DNA from 3 places in the Rheinheimera tilapiae genome. Region 2 is predicted to be linked to each of the others. Evidence: predicted binding sites of a transcription regulator. Region 2 holds the regulator's gene; each other region holds the start of a gene.
What was found. Region 2 encodes LexA, which represses DNA repair genes until DNA is damaged. Its sites were predicted from a motif close to TACTGTNNATATNNACAGTA; they were not measured.
Positions count from the first base shown of each region.

Region 1: the regulator LexA is predicted to act here: its motif matches at 2,076-2,095, upstream of ACFFJP_RS01755 (DNA recombination protein RmuC).
Region 3: the regulator LexA is predicted to act here: its motif matches at 1,630-1,649, upstream of umuD (translesion error-prone DNA polymerase V autoproteolytic subunit).

Region 1 is NZ_JBHLXP010000001.1:393,706-398,027, reverse strand. Features, by position in the region: gene ACFFJP_RS01760 (substrate-binding periplasmic protein) at 1-693, opposite strand, end outside; gene ACFFJP_RS01755 (DNA recombination protein RmuC) at 693-2,045, opposite strand; gene ACFFJP_RS01750 (antibiotic biosynthesis monooxygenase family protein) at 2,161-2,508, opposite strand; gene ACFFJP_RS01745 (cytochrome P450) at 2,508-3,683, opposite strand; gene ACFFJP_RS01740 (ArsR/SmtB family transcription factor) at 3,785-4,322, shown strand, end outside.
Region 2 is NZ_JBHLXP010000011.1:64,007-68,328, forward strand. Features, by position in the region: gene coxB (cytochrome c oxidase subunit II) at 1-759, opposite strand, end outside; gene lexA (transcriptional repressor LexA) at 1,020-1,652, opposite strand; gene plsB (glycerol-3-phosphate 1-O-acyltransferase PlsB) at 1,807-4,233, shown strand; gene tesB (acyl-CoA thioesterase II) at 4,261-4,322, opposite strand, start outside.
Region 3 is NZ_JBHLXP010000001.1:603,171-607,492, forward strand. Features, by position in the region: gene umuC (translesion error-prone DNA polymerase V subunit UmuC) at 1-1,173, opposite strand, end outside; gene umuD (translesion error-prone DNA polymerase V autoproteolytic subunit) at 1,176-1,619, opposite strand; gene ACFFJP_RS02625 (hypothetical protein) at 2,234-2,533, opposite strand; gene ACFFJP_RS02630 (Arm DNA-binding domain-containing protein) at 2,530-3,708, opposite strand; gene ACFFJP_RS02635 (hypothetical protein) at 3,695-3,940, opposite strand; gene ACFFJP_RS02640 (helix-turn-helix domain-containing protein) at 4,088-4,322, shown strand, end outside.

The DNA of each region.
Region 1 (4,322 bases), on a different contig from region 2:
CACGATATATACCGGGTTACTGTGCAGACGAAAAGCAATCTGGTAGCGGGCTGCCAGTTCAGGATAAGCGCGGCTCCACTCAAGATATTGGGTTTTATCTTCCAACATGCCGACCACCCGCTCTTTTTGCAGTAAATTCAGTTTCTGCGTCAGACTGTTGGCATATTGCAAATAAGGCTGAAATTCAGTTTCCAGACTGACCTGAGCGAATTCTTCGCCGTACCAGGCATCGCGTAACACGCCCACCGCACCGGGTAATAGCAGGATATCGCTGAGTTTATTCACTTTGGGCAGATACTGTTTATCCAGCACCAGTACCGTTTCTTCCAGATAATGCGGGCCAATAAAATCGGCGTACAGCTCTCGCTCATAGGTGTATGACATCGTCAGCATTAAATCGATTTTGCCATCGCGCAATAGCGCCAGACTCCGTGGCCAAGGGCTACCGACCACCTCTAAGGTACACCCGGCTTTGTCGTTTAGTAGTTTTAGCAAGCGGTGGTGTAAATCATACCAACGCGGCAATTTCAGGCCGGCTGCATCCGTCAGGTCCTTGGATTCATTCAGATGCGCGACCAGATGACAAGGCGGCTGCGCAGGTGGGGCTGCCGGCAACAGTTCTTCGGCAACAAGGGGCAGGTTGAGCAATAGCCCGAACATAAGCAACGCTGCGCAGCGCACGTTCTTCAGCATTATTGGGCTTCTGCCGACAGTTCGAGCCGGGCTTTTTCTACCAGCTGCTGATCCAGTTCCTGCTTCACCGCCACACCGAGCTCCTTAAATTCTGCTGCTTGTTTAATCAGATTACCCTTGCCGCTATAAAGTTGCCCCAGGGCTTTGTCGTAACTTTCCCGCGCTTTGTCGAGTTGCCGGCCAACACCTTGCATGGATTCGAGGAATGCAGCCAACTTGGCGTAGAACCGTTCGGCCCGTTGTGCCAATTCTGCGCTGTGCTGGTTTTGCTGCTCAAACCGCCACAATTGCCGGACGATATTCAGGCTGGTCAGCAACGTGGTTGGTGTCGCCACCAGTACATTCCGCTCCAGCGCTTTTTGATATAACAAGGGGTCATGTTTCAGAGCTTCGACATAAGCCGACTCAATCGGAATAAACATAAACACCACTTCCGGCGAATTCAGCCCATCGAGCTGGTAGTAGCTTTTATCGGCCAACTCGCTAATTCGATCACTGACGGCCTGACAATGGTCTTTTAATGCCTCTGCGCGTTCCAGATCATGTTCTGCGTTGACATAACGGGTATAGGCCAGCAATGAAGTTTTTGCATCGATCACCAAATGTTTTTGTTGTGGTAAGTCAACAATGACATCTGGCCGGCGCCGGCCTTGCTCGGTCTGGAAGCTGACTTCACGCCGGTAATCGACACCGGGACGCAGGCCGGAATTCTCCAGCACATTCTCCAGCATCAGTTCCCCCCAATTGCCCTGCAGCTTTTTCTGGCCCTGCAGTGCATTGGTTAAACGGGCCGCCTGATCGGTAATGGCACTGTTCAGCTTTTGCAGATTCAGCAGCTCGGTTTTCAGCTCGCTACGCTGCTTTAAATCTTCCGTGTGAATGGATTCGACTTTGTCACGGAAGCCTTTCATATCGGCCTGCAAGGGGCTTAACAGCTGCAGCAAACTTTGTTGGCTCTGGCGGGCAAACTGCTCGCCTTTTTGCTGCAAAATCTGGTTGGCAAGGTTTTCAAACTCTTGTTTTAACTGCAGTTTACTGTCCTGCAACAACGCCAGTTGCTGCTGATACTGGCTTTGTTTTTCTGTGAGCAGTACCTGCAGCCGGTCGTGTTTTTCTTTCAGCCGCAAATAATCCTGCTGCTGCTGGCGCACTTCATCCTGGCTTTGCTGCAACTGCATGCGATGGTCATTGAGCAAGGTCTGTTGATGTTCCAGCTGTGCCTGCACCCGGATATGCTGGTCGCTTAGGGCCCGCAGCGCCTGTTGCTGGCGCCACCAAGCCAGTGCAGCAGCGGCGAAGCCTGCGAGCAACAGCAGCTCCAGCCACAGCCGGATCTCAGTCAATTCGTTCATTTTGCCTCCACTTCAAGGGGTTAGCACAACCACTGTATTACTATACAGCTTTTTGCACTATTGTGGATGCGAAGCACTCAGGACTCAGTAGTAAAATACCCAGCCGCCACCAACCTCAACCGGAATGATGCAGCTTGCTATCTGCCGGCGCTTCTGCCCTTGGAGTCATCCCATAGTCCCGGACCACTGTCGCCACCCGTAACCGATAGTCGGCAAACAGCTCTTGCCTGCCTCGTTGTTGGGCAAGGCGATGTGCTTCCAGCTGACGCCACTGGGCAATTGCGGCTTCATCACGCCAGAAACTTAACGACAGGATCTTGCCCGGCTCAGTCAAACTGGCAAAACGTTCGATGCCAAGAAATCCATCAATGTCGGCGAGCAACGGTTTCAGCGCTGCGGCTGCAGCCAAATAATCGGCTTCGCCAGTCATGGTTGGGGTTACTTCAAAAATCACGGCTAGCATCACTGTGCTCCTTTACTAAGTTGAAACTGTGCCAGCCGACCATTCATCGATGGCTGATAGATCCAGCGTAATTCAGCGCCTTGGCTCAAAGCACGCAATTGCGGCCACACAACTAACAGGGCCGTCGCAGCAATTTGCTCTGCCAGCTGACGGCCCGGGCATTGATGCGCGCCCAGACTGAAACTGAGATCGGTCTTCCCTTCGCTGAAACAAAAACGGTCATATGGCCTGAACTGTTCTGGTGCAGACCACAGCAGCGGATCACGCCCGGCCGCCGCCAATAGCAGCAATATGGTTGAACCCGCAGGCAGATGCTCGCCGGCGATTACGGCATCTTGCGCTAAAAAGCGCCGGGTGTTCTGCACGGGTGGGTCAAACCGGCTGACTTCCCGGACAAAAGACAACGCCTGCAGCTGGTCCTTAGGTGCCAACTCTGGCTGCCGGTAACAGCCAATTAAACTGTTCGCGATCAGACCCGCTGTCGCTTCATAACTTTGCGACAGTAGCCCCAGCAAATTCGCTGCTGCGATCTGTACCGCCGCCGTGCCAAATTCATCTGACAGCGCAGCACTCCAACTTCCGGCGTCTTGCAGGCAGTTCTGGATCAACTCCTGTAGCTTTAATGCAGCAGCATCGGCGGCACTGATATCAGCAGCATCAGCCTGTGCCGGCAGACAACGCACAAAATCTGCAATCGCCGTTGCGGCCAAGTGGGCTGCGGCCGGCTGCATGCCAAGTAATTGCGCCATGACCCGCACCGGTAGTTGATAAATCAGCTGATTAATCTGCGTCGCGTCAGGCAGCATCGCCCCCATCGCTTCATGCAAAACGGCTTGGCATAAGCCTGTCAGTTGCGCCGGAGCTATTGTCGCAAGCTGGCGCTGCAAAATCGCTTTCAGCTGCTGTTGGCGTGGCCCATCGGTCATCCGCAGCAAGGCGGCAAACACCTCGCCACAGCGATGCCCATGTAGCGCCGCTGGCACCGGTTGCCCGACTGGCCGTACCCTGGCAGCCGGATGCTGCAACACCTCGGTGACCACATCGGCTCGACTGGCCAGATAGCAGCCGCTTCCAGTGTCGAAGGGTAACAACGGACCTTGCCGCAATTCGGAGTAATATGGGTATGGGTCTGGCTGCACTGCTGCCTGTAGTATCGTGAATAAAGGTTTTGTCATGTTCGTCTCGGCTCCTGTGGTTTCAGCGATTCTTGTGCCTACGCTGAATTGCCGGCATCATGCATGCTCTTTTACATCTACGCTTCGCTCTGGAACGAACTATGACCGCAGATCTGCAATTGGCTAAAGTCGCTGGTGCTATCGCGGATTCGGCACGCGCCCGCATGCTGTGTGCATTGCTGGACGGCAGAGCGCGCACCGCAACCGAACTGAGTATCAGTGCAGAAGTCAGCAGCTCCACCACCAGTGCGCATTTAGCGAAATTGACTGAGCTGGGTTTTCTGAGTGTAGTTCGACAGGGCAAACACCGTTATTTTCAGTTGGCCAATACGCAGGTCGCCACGGCACTGGAAGCCCTATTGCAGCTCTCGGCAACACCTGCAGCCAGCTTTAGCCCAAATACGCCAACCCACCTGCGTTATGCGCGCAGTTGCTACGACCATCTCGCTGGTACAGTGGCTGTCGCCTTGCACGACCAATTGCTAAAGCAAGGCTGGTTAGTCAGCGCTGCTGACGAACCTCAGACAGGCACCCGGCACTATCAGCTCAGTAGCACCGGCGCACAACTGTTCATAAAACTGGGCGTAGAACTGCACCCAAAACCACGCAGTCGGCGGCAATATGCCTGCGCCTGTCTGG
Region 2 (4,322 bases):
CTCAATCCACTGGTTAAAATCATCCGGAGACTTGGCGACAACTACAATCGGCATGAAACCGTGGTCTTTGCCGCAAAGCTCCGCACACTGACCGCGATAGGTCCCTGGTTCATTCACCTGGGTCCAGGCTTCGTTGATAAACCCAGGGTTTGCGTCTTTTTTCACCGCAAAGGCAGGTACCCACCAGGAATGAATCACATCGTCTGAGGTCATCAGAAAACGAACTTTTTTACCGGTCGGGATCACCAGTGGGCGGTCGACTTCCAGTAAATAATTCTCGTTTTTCTGCAGTTTGTTCTGGATTTGTTTGGCAGGTGTGGCGAGTAGCGAATAATACTCCACCGGGTATTCAAGATATTTGTAGTGCCACTTCCATTGTGAGCCGGTGACCAACACCGTCACATCGGATTTGGTAGTGTCCTCCATCGCAATGAGAGTCTGGGTGGCGGGAATTGCCATTAACACCAGAATAACAACGGGAATTGCAGTCCAAAGCAGTTCAACTTTGGTGCTTTCATGGAATTGCGCAGGCTGCACACCTTTTGCTTTGCGATGATGGACAATGGACCAGAACATAGCTCCAAATACCACAAGGCCAATTCCGCAACAAATGTAGAAAATCGTCATATGCAGGTCATACACCTGCTGACTGATCTCCGTAACCCCCTTGGTCATATTCAGGGGCATTTCTGCGGCAATAGCCGAATCGACACACAACAAGGCCGGCAGCGAGCAACGATTAAACATCGTGTTCGCCACAGCACGTCTCCTCTGTCAGTTTGCATAAACTGTTGCCAGAATCCGACGCGCCCACCACTTTGCATCCCGATTCTGCAACTTATCGTTGTTATTTTTTCCTGTAAGAAACCGCCCTTGGCCTTCTAGTTGACCATTTGTTTTGGCCGGTTCCGCTTAAGAATTAGACAAAATCTGTAAAAAGCCAAGGTGAGAATGAAAAAAAACGCCACAATGTCTAAAACTGTGGCGCTTCTGTATAAATCAATGATTTGTTTTAAAAATCACCAGGTCTGAGTACGGACAACTCCAACGGCTAAACCTTCAATTGCAAAGAACTGCTGGGTTAAGTCTACTTTTATCACATTAAAGTCAGTGTTTTCGGGGTGTAAGTAAACAAATTGTCCATCCTTGCGGAATCGCTTTACTGTGACATCTTCATCAACCCGCGCAACGATCACTTCACCTTGCCTGGCTTCGGTTGTTTTGTGCACAACAAGTAAATCGCCATCAAGAATGCCAATGTCTTTCATACTCATGCCAGATACTTTAAGCAGGAAATCCGCGGATGGATGGAACAGGTTAGCGTCGATCTGATGGTATTGTTCAATATGTTGTGTTGCCAGAATAGGCTGACCGGCAGCAACTCGGCCGATCAACGGCAGCCCCTGAATTTCAGGCTCATTGGCCGCGACTTCAGTGGTATCTTCAATGAGACGGATCCCACGCGATGTCCCCGGCAACATTTCAATAAAACCTTTTTTTGCCAGCGCTTTTAAGTGCTCTTCAGCAGCATTCGCCGACTTAAATCCGAGCTGCGTTGCAATTTCCGCTCGCGTCGGTGGCATCCCGGTCTGGGCCTGATAATCTTTCAGAAGTTGCAGAATTTCGGCTTGTCGTGGTGTAAGTGGTCGCATGATGCTGAATGCCTATACAGTGGATACTGGGAGTATATACAGTGAAAAGCGGCGTGCCAAGCGCCTTACGGCACAATTTACTGGTAAGACCTGAATTTGGCGCTGTTTTTCATTCCGTGCTAAAGTAGCGGGCTGTCGTTTTTGCAGGTTTCTTATGTTCGCCCGACTCACTTTTTTGGCCAGGATGCTTTATTGGCCACTTAAACCGCTGGTGCAGTGCAAAATTGTTGCCGCGCCGCCATCTCAGTCTGCATTAGGTGCAGATAAGCCATTGTTTTACATTACCAAAGTATCTTCGGCCAGCGATCTGGCCACGCTGATGCGTGTCTGCCGGCAACTGGGATTACCTGCACCAGATGACGAAGTACAACTGGGCTCAGTGCGCTTACCGCGTACGCTGTATCTGGAAAATCCGAAAACCCTCAGTGGACATCAACGTCCTTCTGCAGCCCTGCAAATTGGTCAGCAGCTGTTAGAAGCTCATCTTGATCACACACAAGATGCTCAACTCATCCCGGTTTCGATCAATTGGGGCCGCGCTCCAGGTAAAGAGGCCAGTGTTAAAGCCATTATTGGTGAGCAAGCCGCACCAAACTGGCTACGTAAGCTATTGATTGTGCTTATTTCCGGCCGCCATACGCTTGTGCAATTTTCCGATGCATTGTCATTGCGGGACATGGCCGGCCAGTATGGGGCGGCGACTGATACTGCGCATAAGTTGTTGCGGATGGCCCGTTTCCACTTTTATCGCCAACAGCTAGCCGCGACCGGGCCGCGCCAGCCTGACCGTGCAGCCTTGTTTAATGCGTTATTAGGTTCAGCGTCCGTTCGGCAAGCAATTGAAGAAGAAGCGCTGCAGAAACAAATGCCACTGACGGCTGCCCGGCAGGAAGCATTATTGTTACTCGAAGAAATTGCTGCCGATCAACGTGAATCCACAGTGCGGCTTGGCGAGCGTTTTTTACGCTGGTTATTTGGCAAACTCTATACCGGTATTCAGGTTCGCAATAACGAACAAGTACGAGAGCTGGCTCAGCGCGGGCACGAGATAGTCTATCTGCCCTGTCACCGCAGCCATATGGACTATTTGTTGCTCAGCTATGTGATTTATCAGCAAGGTCTGGCGTCACCGCATATTGCAGCCGGTATTAACCTGAATTTCTGGCCCATTGGGAAAGCTTTCCGTCGGGGCGGTGCGTTTTTTATCCGGCGCAGTTTCAGTGGTAACAAGCTGTATTCAACGGTATTTCGTGAATATCTGACGCAGTTATTCCGCAAAGGTTATGCCGTGAAGTACTACAGCGAAGGTGGTCGCAGCCGCACTGGCCGGCTGTTGCAACCGAAAACCGGCATGCTCGCCATGACGATCCAGGCGATGCTGCGTGGCATTGACCGACCGGTCACTATTGTGCCGGTTTATCTCGGTTACGAACATGTGATGGAAGTGGGCACTTATTTACGTGAACTCAAAGGCACTCATAAGGCCAAAGAATCTGCGTTTGGTATTGTCAAAGCCGCAACAAAGCTCAGAAATTACGGTTTTGGCTTTGTAAATTTTGGCGAACCGCTGTCGCTGAATCAGTTTTTGCAACAACAAGTTCCGGACTGGAAAACTGCCATTGACCCGCTGGAACCACCAAGACCTGACTGGCTGAACCCCGTCGTGTCGGTGCTGGCCCATCAGGTGATGCTGCGAATTAATCAGAGCGCTGCCGTCAACAGCGTTAATCTGCTGGCAACCTGTATTCTGGCTGCGCCGCAACAGGTATTGCCAAAGCCGCAACTGTTGGCGCAAATGGAGTTGTATCTGCGATTGTTACGCGACGCGCCTTATCATGCCAATGTGACATTGGCGGCAGGCTCAGCCACGGAATTATTACAGCATGCGGAGCGCTTGCAAAAAGTGCAGATCGAACAAGATGACTTTGGTGCTTTGGTACGATTTGCACCACATGATCAAGTACTGATGAGCTATTACCGTAGTAATATCAGTCATTTGTTTATGATACCCGCTATTCTCGCTACAGCGTTGTTACAACAACCACAGACCAAGCATGCGTTACTGCAATTGACTCAACAGCTGCAGCCATTGCTGGAGCAAGAACTATTCCTGGCCCCTCAGCATCTCGGTAACTATGTTGAAAGCCTGATTCAGTTTATGCAACAGGAAGGTCTGATTGACTGTAACTCGCAAACTGATAGGTTGAGTGTCGCCGAACCACAGCGAGCCAAGCTGGAATTGCTGGCCTGCTTGGCTGATGCGGTCTTGCAAAGGTACAGCATGGTCTTGCAACTGATCCGCGGTGCTGAACCGATGGAACGCGATGCACTGGAGCAAAAAGCACATCAGCTGGCGCTGCGGCTGTCGACGTTACACGGACTGGATTCACCGGAGTTTCACGACAAACGTTTGTTTGTCACGCTGATTAATGCATTGAAAGATCTGGGTTATATCCATGCGGATGCGCAATACAAGCTGCAAATCAGTGAAAGCTTTGACGGCTTAGATCGGCAAATCAGCCAACTGCTCAGTGCTACCGTCAATGCCAGTATCCACCAAATTGGCAGCCAATCCGCCTAGTATCGGTTCGAAGTCACAAATGGGCGATCACTCGCCCTTTGCTTTGTCGTAACTGCGGATCACACCTTCTTGCATGGTCGACGCCACTA
Region 3 (4,322 bases), on a different contig from region 2:
ATCCAGCACTATCATCAGTGCAGGATTTGCACGATACAGGGGCGTTGTCTCACTAACACCGCCGTTAGCAGCGTCTGTAAATAGCTGCAGTTGCTCAGTTCCTTCATCATAAAAATCAGCCAACATCACGCCAGCTTTGGCGTAGCGGTAGCCGTCTTTCCAGATTTTCTTTAAAAGCTCACCGGCCAAGTGCAGAAAATCGCGCGTGTCGTCAGTTGGGCTTATCAGGACACCGCTTGCAGAATTGCTGTAGAACGGATCTTGGCCGTGATTGCTAAAAGGGCTGGTGCGGATAAATACCGTCAGCTGTTTGGCTTTGCTACTTTGACTACGCAGTTTTTCAGATGCGCGATGTACATATTCAGATACCGCCTGCTGCATATGAGTGAATTCAGTGATGCGCTCGCTAAAGGCGCGGGAGCTAACGATTTCTTTTTTGTTTGCTGCTACATCTTCTAGGGCTAGGCAGGATTCGCCATTGAGCTCTGCTACGGTGCGCTCGAGCACCACAGAAAATTGCCGGCGCAGCATTTTTGGTGAGGCATCCGCAAGCTGCAGGGCGGTGTGAATACCTAACTCGTTGAGACGTTTTGTCAGTTTACCGCCAACTCCCCACACTTCGCTGACTGGCAATAAAGCCATTAACTTACGCTGCCGCTCTTTACTGGTTAAATCAACTACGCCTGCGGTTTTCTGCCATTTCTTGGCTGCATGGTTAGCTAATTTTGCCATTGTTTTGCTTGGTGCAATGCCGACACAAACTGTCATACCAATCCAATCTTGAATGGTTTGGCGGATATCTAAACCCAGCTCAGTGAACGATATCGCCTGGTCGAAGCCGGTTAAATTCAAGAAGGCTTCATCAATCGAATAGACTTCCACGGCAGGCGCCAGCTGTTCAAGCGTTGCCATCACCCGGGACGAGATATCGGCATACAGCGCATAGTTCGACGAAAACACCACGATGCGATGTTTTTCAACCAGCTCACGCACCTGAAAATAGGGTACGCCCATTTTAATACCGAGCGCTTTTGCTTCGCGTGAGCGGGCAATCACACAACCGTCGTTGTTCGAAAGAACAACCACTGGCGTACTGGCCAAATCCGGCCGGAACAGCTTTTCACAGGACGCATAGAAGTTATTGCAATCAACCAGCGCAAAGGTTTTGTTCATCACTACAGGGTTTTATGCGAGCGGCTCATCTGCCTGATGACGTTGGTCACCACCCCAAAGATTTGCAGCTCGTTGTCGCTGGCAAGGCAAATGGGCTGAAAGGCACTATTACGCGGCACCAACATCAATTTTGGCCTTAAACACAGCTCTTTGACGGTAAACTCACCATCCACTTGCGCCACCACAATATCGCCATGGACTGGTTTTACTGAACGGTCCACCACCAGGATATCGTTATGGAAAATACCAGCCTCAATCATAGATTCGCCTTCAACCCGTACAAAGAAAGTCGCGGCCGGGCGCTTAATACACAGTTCGTTTAAATCCAGCGTTTGTTCAACGTAGTCCTGCGCCGGTGACGGAAAACCTGCCGAAACTTTACTGACAAAAAGTGGCAATTTCAGAGTGCTGCGAATAGCAGACTCGCCAAGAAAAGAAACGGACATAATCACCAATAACTGTATTTATATACAGTTATGATCGCACATACACCTGCCTTGTCAACTTCAGCAGTAGCTTTTGCGACAATTCGATGGTGCAGGCTTTAGCAGATCAATCTACTTGCTTCAGGTGTTGCTGATTGGATAACGCACCCAGCCACAGGTCCAGGTCTTCTTTTACATATTGGTTCGAGCGGCCAATCCGAATAAAGGGCGGGGCAGGGGTTTGGTTGGTACGTGGTGCTTTGCACTGACAAATGGCAATAGCTGCTCGAGCTACAACAATAGACAGGTAAAGGCTGCTGCGAAATGTTAACTCGTTCGAATGAGCTCACGTAACCTGAGACGTATGAAACACAAAACGCGCATATAGCGCGTTTTGTATGTAGGCGGTAGGCGAAGCGTTTCCTTAGCATTATGGTTCGGAAACCAGCACTTTAGGTGCTGCCACTACCAGTGTTCTTCCGGATTAGAACACCTGTCCAGCTACATCAGACTAAGTCCCGGAACGCCCGATGCAGAAGCTCTTTAATTACAGAGCCTACGACTTAACGATATTGAGATTTTGCTTAAAAGTAAATAGTGGATCCTCACTCAGCATTTAAAGTGCGACCGATCGGTCAGTGGAGTTCTATGTAAAAATGATGGTCAAGCAGCCAGTAAATGAATTTTTTTCTTAACTTTTGCCGGCCCATACCGCGTAGGCAACTCGGGCAGCAAACAGTTGCCTTTACCCAGTTGTAGATGAACTCTTCATTGCAACAATCACCAAAGTCATCAGACGCAATTGCAAGCTCGAGACCATGTGCGGACAAATTCGCTTCTGACATCAGCCAAGTGCCAAGCAGTCGAATTCGCCGTTCGAATTCTTTTTCAACAAGGCACTGCTTATACCAGGCAGTTTGTTCAATCATAATCATTGAATACCTCCGAACTGAATGCGTTGCAGTAATGCATCCGCTGCGGAGCCATCTTGTCTGGTCAGATTGGGGACGTAGCGGCTATAGACGCGAAAGAGCATCTCTGTGGTGGTATGGCCCATCTGCCGCGCGATCCACTCGGGGTTTTCGCCAGCCGCTAACCACAGAGTTGCCGCCGTATGCCTAGTTTGATAAGGCGTTCTGTCGCGTAATTCCAGAGCATGTAACGTGGGGTACCAAATCCGTTGCGTGACATTACGATGATTGTGAGGTGTGCCTTTTTTGGTGCTAAACACAAACTTTGCTTTGCCAGTGAGTTCGCGCTGACGAAGCAGGGCGTTTCGAACGGGCTCGGACATTTTGATTTCGCGTTGGCTGCCATCGTTTTTGGTATATTCCAGACGGTCGCGGACCCAGGTCTCGCGGATCAAAATGATGCCGCGAGTCCAGTCAACAAAGCGCCACTGTAAGCCGTCAACTTCACCAGTCCGCATCCCGGTAAAAAAGCGGACAATAAAGTAATCACGAAACCGGGGGCCTACATGATTGATAAACAATTCAACTTCTTCCATCGTGAACGGATCGACGTCAGTCTTTTGAACTTTGAGTGGTTTGAGGCGCACAGGCGCGGTAAAATGGTACCGGTCGGCTGCTTCATTGAGGATCATGTAAATGATTTTGGTGTGTCGGTTGATATACCCTGCGGTCAAGCCAGTGCCATTTTCGCGACGTACTTTGCCGAGTGAGGCGCGAAATTGCATGATGTCCGCTTTAGTGATGCGGTCGACCAACTTGTCTCCAAACGTCGGTAAGATCCGAAGCTTAATCAAGGTCACTACCGTATCTTTGTAGGATGTTCGCCATGTGACGGCCATCTCTTCAAGCCAAATCTCCGTGAATTCTGCAAAAGTTGGTAAGCGTCCGGCTTTGTTCAAAGCCAGTAAGTGGCGTTGTTGCTGACAAAACTGCTCGGCAAGTTTGCTGTTCGGAAAGTAATGGTCATAGACAAAACGTCCCAGTTTGATTTCCAACTCAATCTGATCAAGAAGCTTTTGCAGCTTTTTCCGATTCGCAGGGTTATCCGGTAATGCTGTTTGCTCCCGACAGCGGACACCTTGAAAATGAAAATCGATCAGTAAATTACCGGTTTCCCGCCGAGCTCTAATTTGCCCCATAGGCCACCCCACCATTTGCCATCGGGATCACCTCGCGTTGTAGTTGCTGTTGCGGGACTTGAAGGTCGCGTTGAATTGCTTCCCAAATGAACAAGATTTTGCTTCCACCAAATGGCCTGATGTAGTGGATCCCTTCAAACAGGACACGGTCTTTCAGTTGTTCGCGGATCGTGCGTGCATCGTACTTAATGATGCGTGAAAGCTCTGCGGTAGTTAGGTAGGTTATAAGCATTTATAGTATCTCCTCGTGTATTAATGTAGCTTATAAAGTACATGATTCATGAGCTACATGATGCTGTCAAGAGGTTTTTGTAGCTTAAATGACACGCAAGATGATTTTCTGCATGAAATCTTTTAAGATGCAGCTAAAGGAGGAGCTATGATCCGATTCAGACTTAAAGAGCTTATTGTTGACAAGGAATTCAAAGAAAATCGGCGAGTTTCAATGGATGAGATATCTTCTGCGACAGGAGTGCATCGCACGACTTTATCGCGGATCGCGAACCAGAAAGGATATAACGCGACCACGGATGTCCTGGATAAACTATGCGCTTTTTTCCAAGTTCCACTCAGTAAAGTTGCTGAGTATGTAGATGACGTTTCAGATCCTTCTG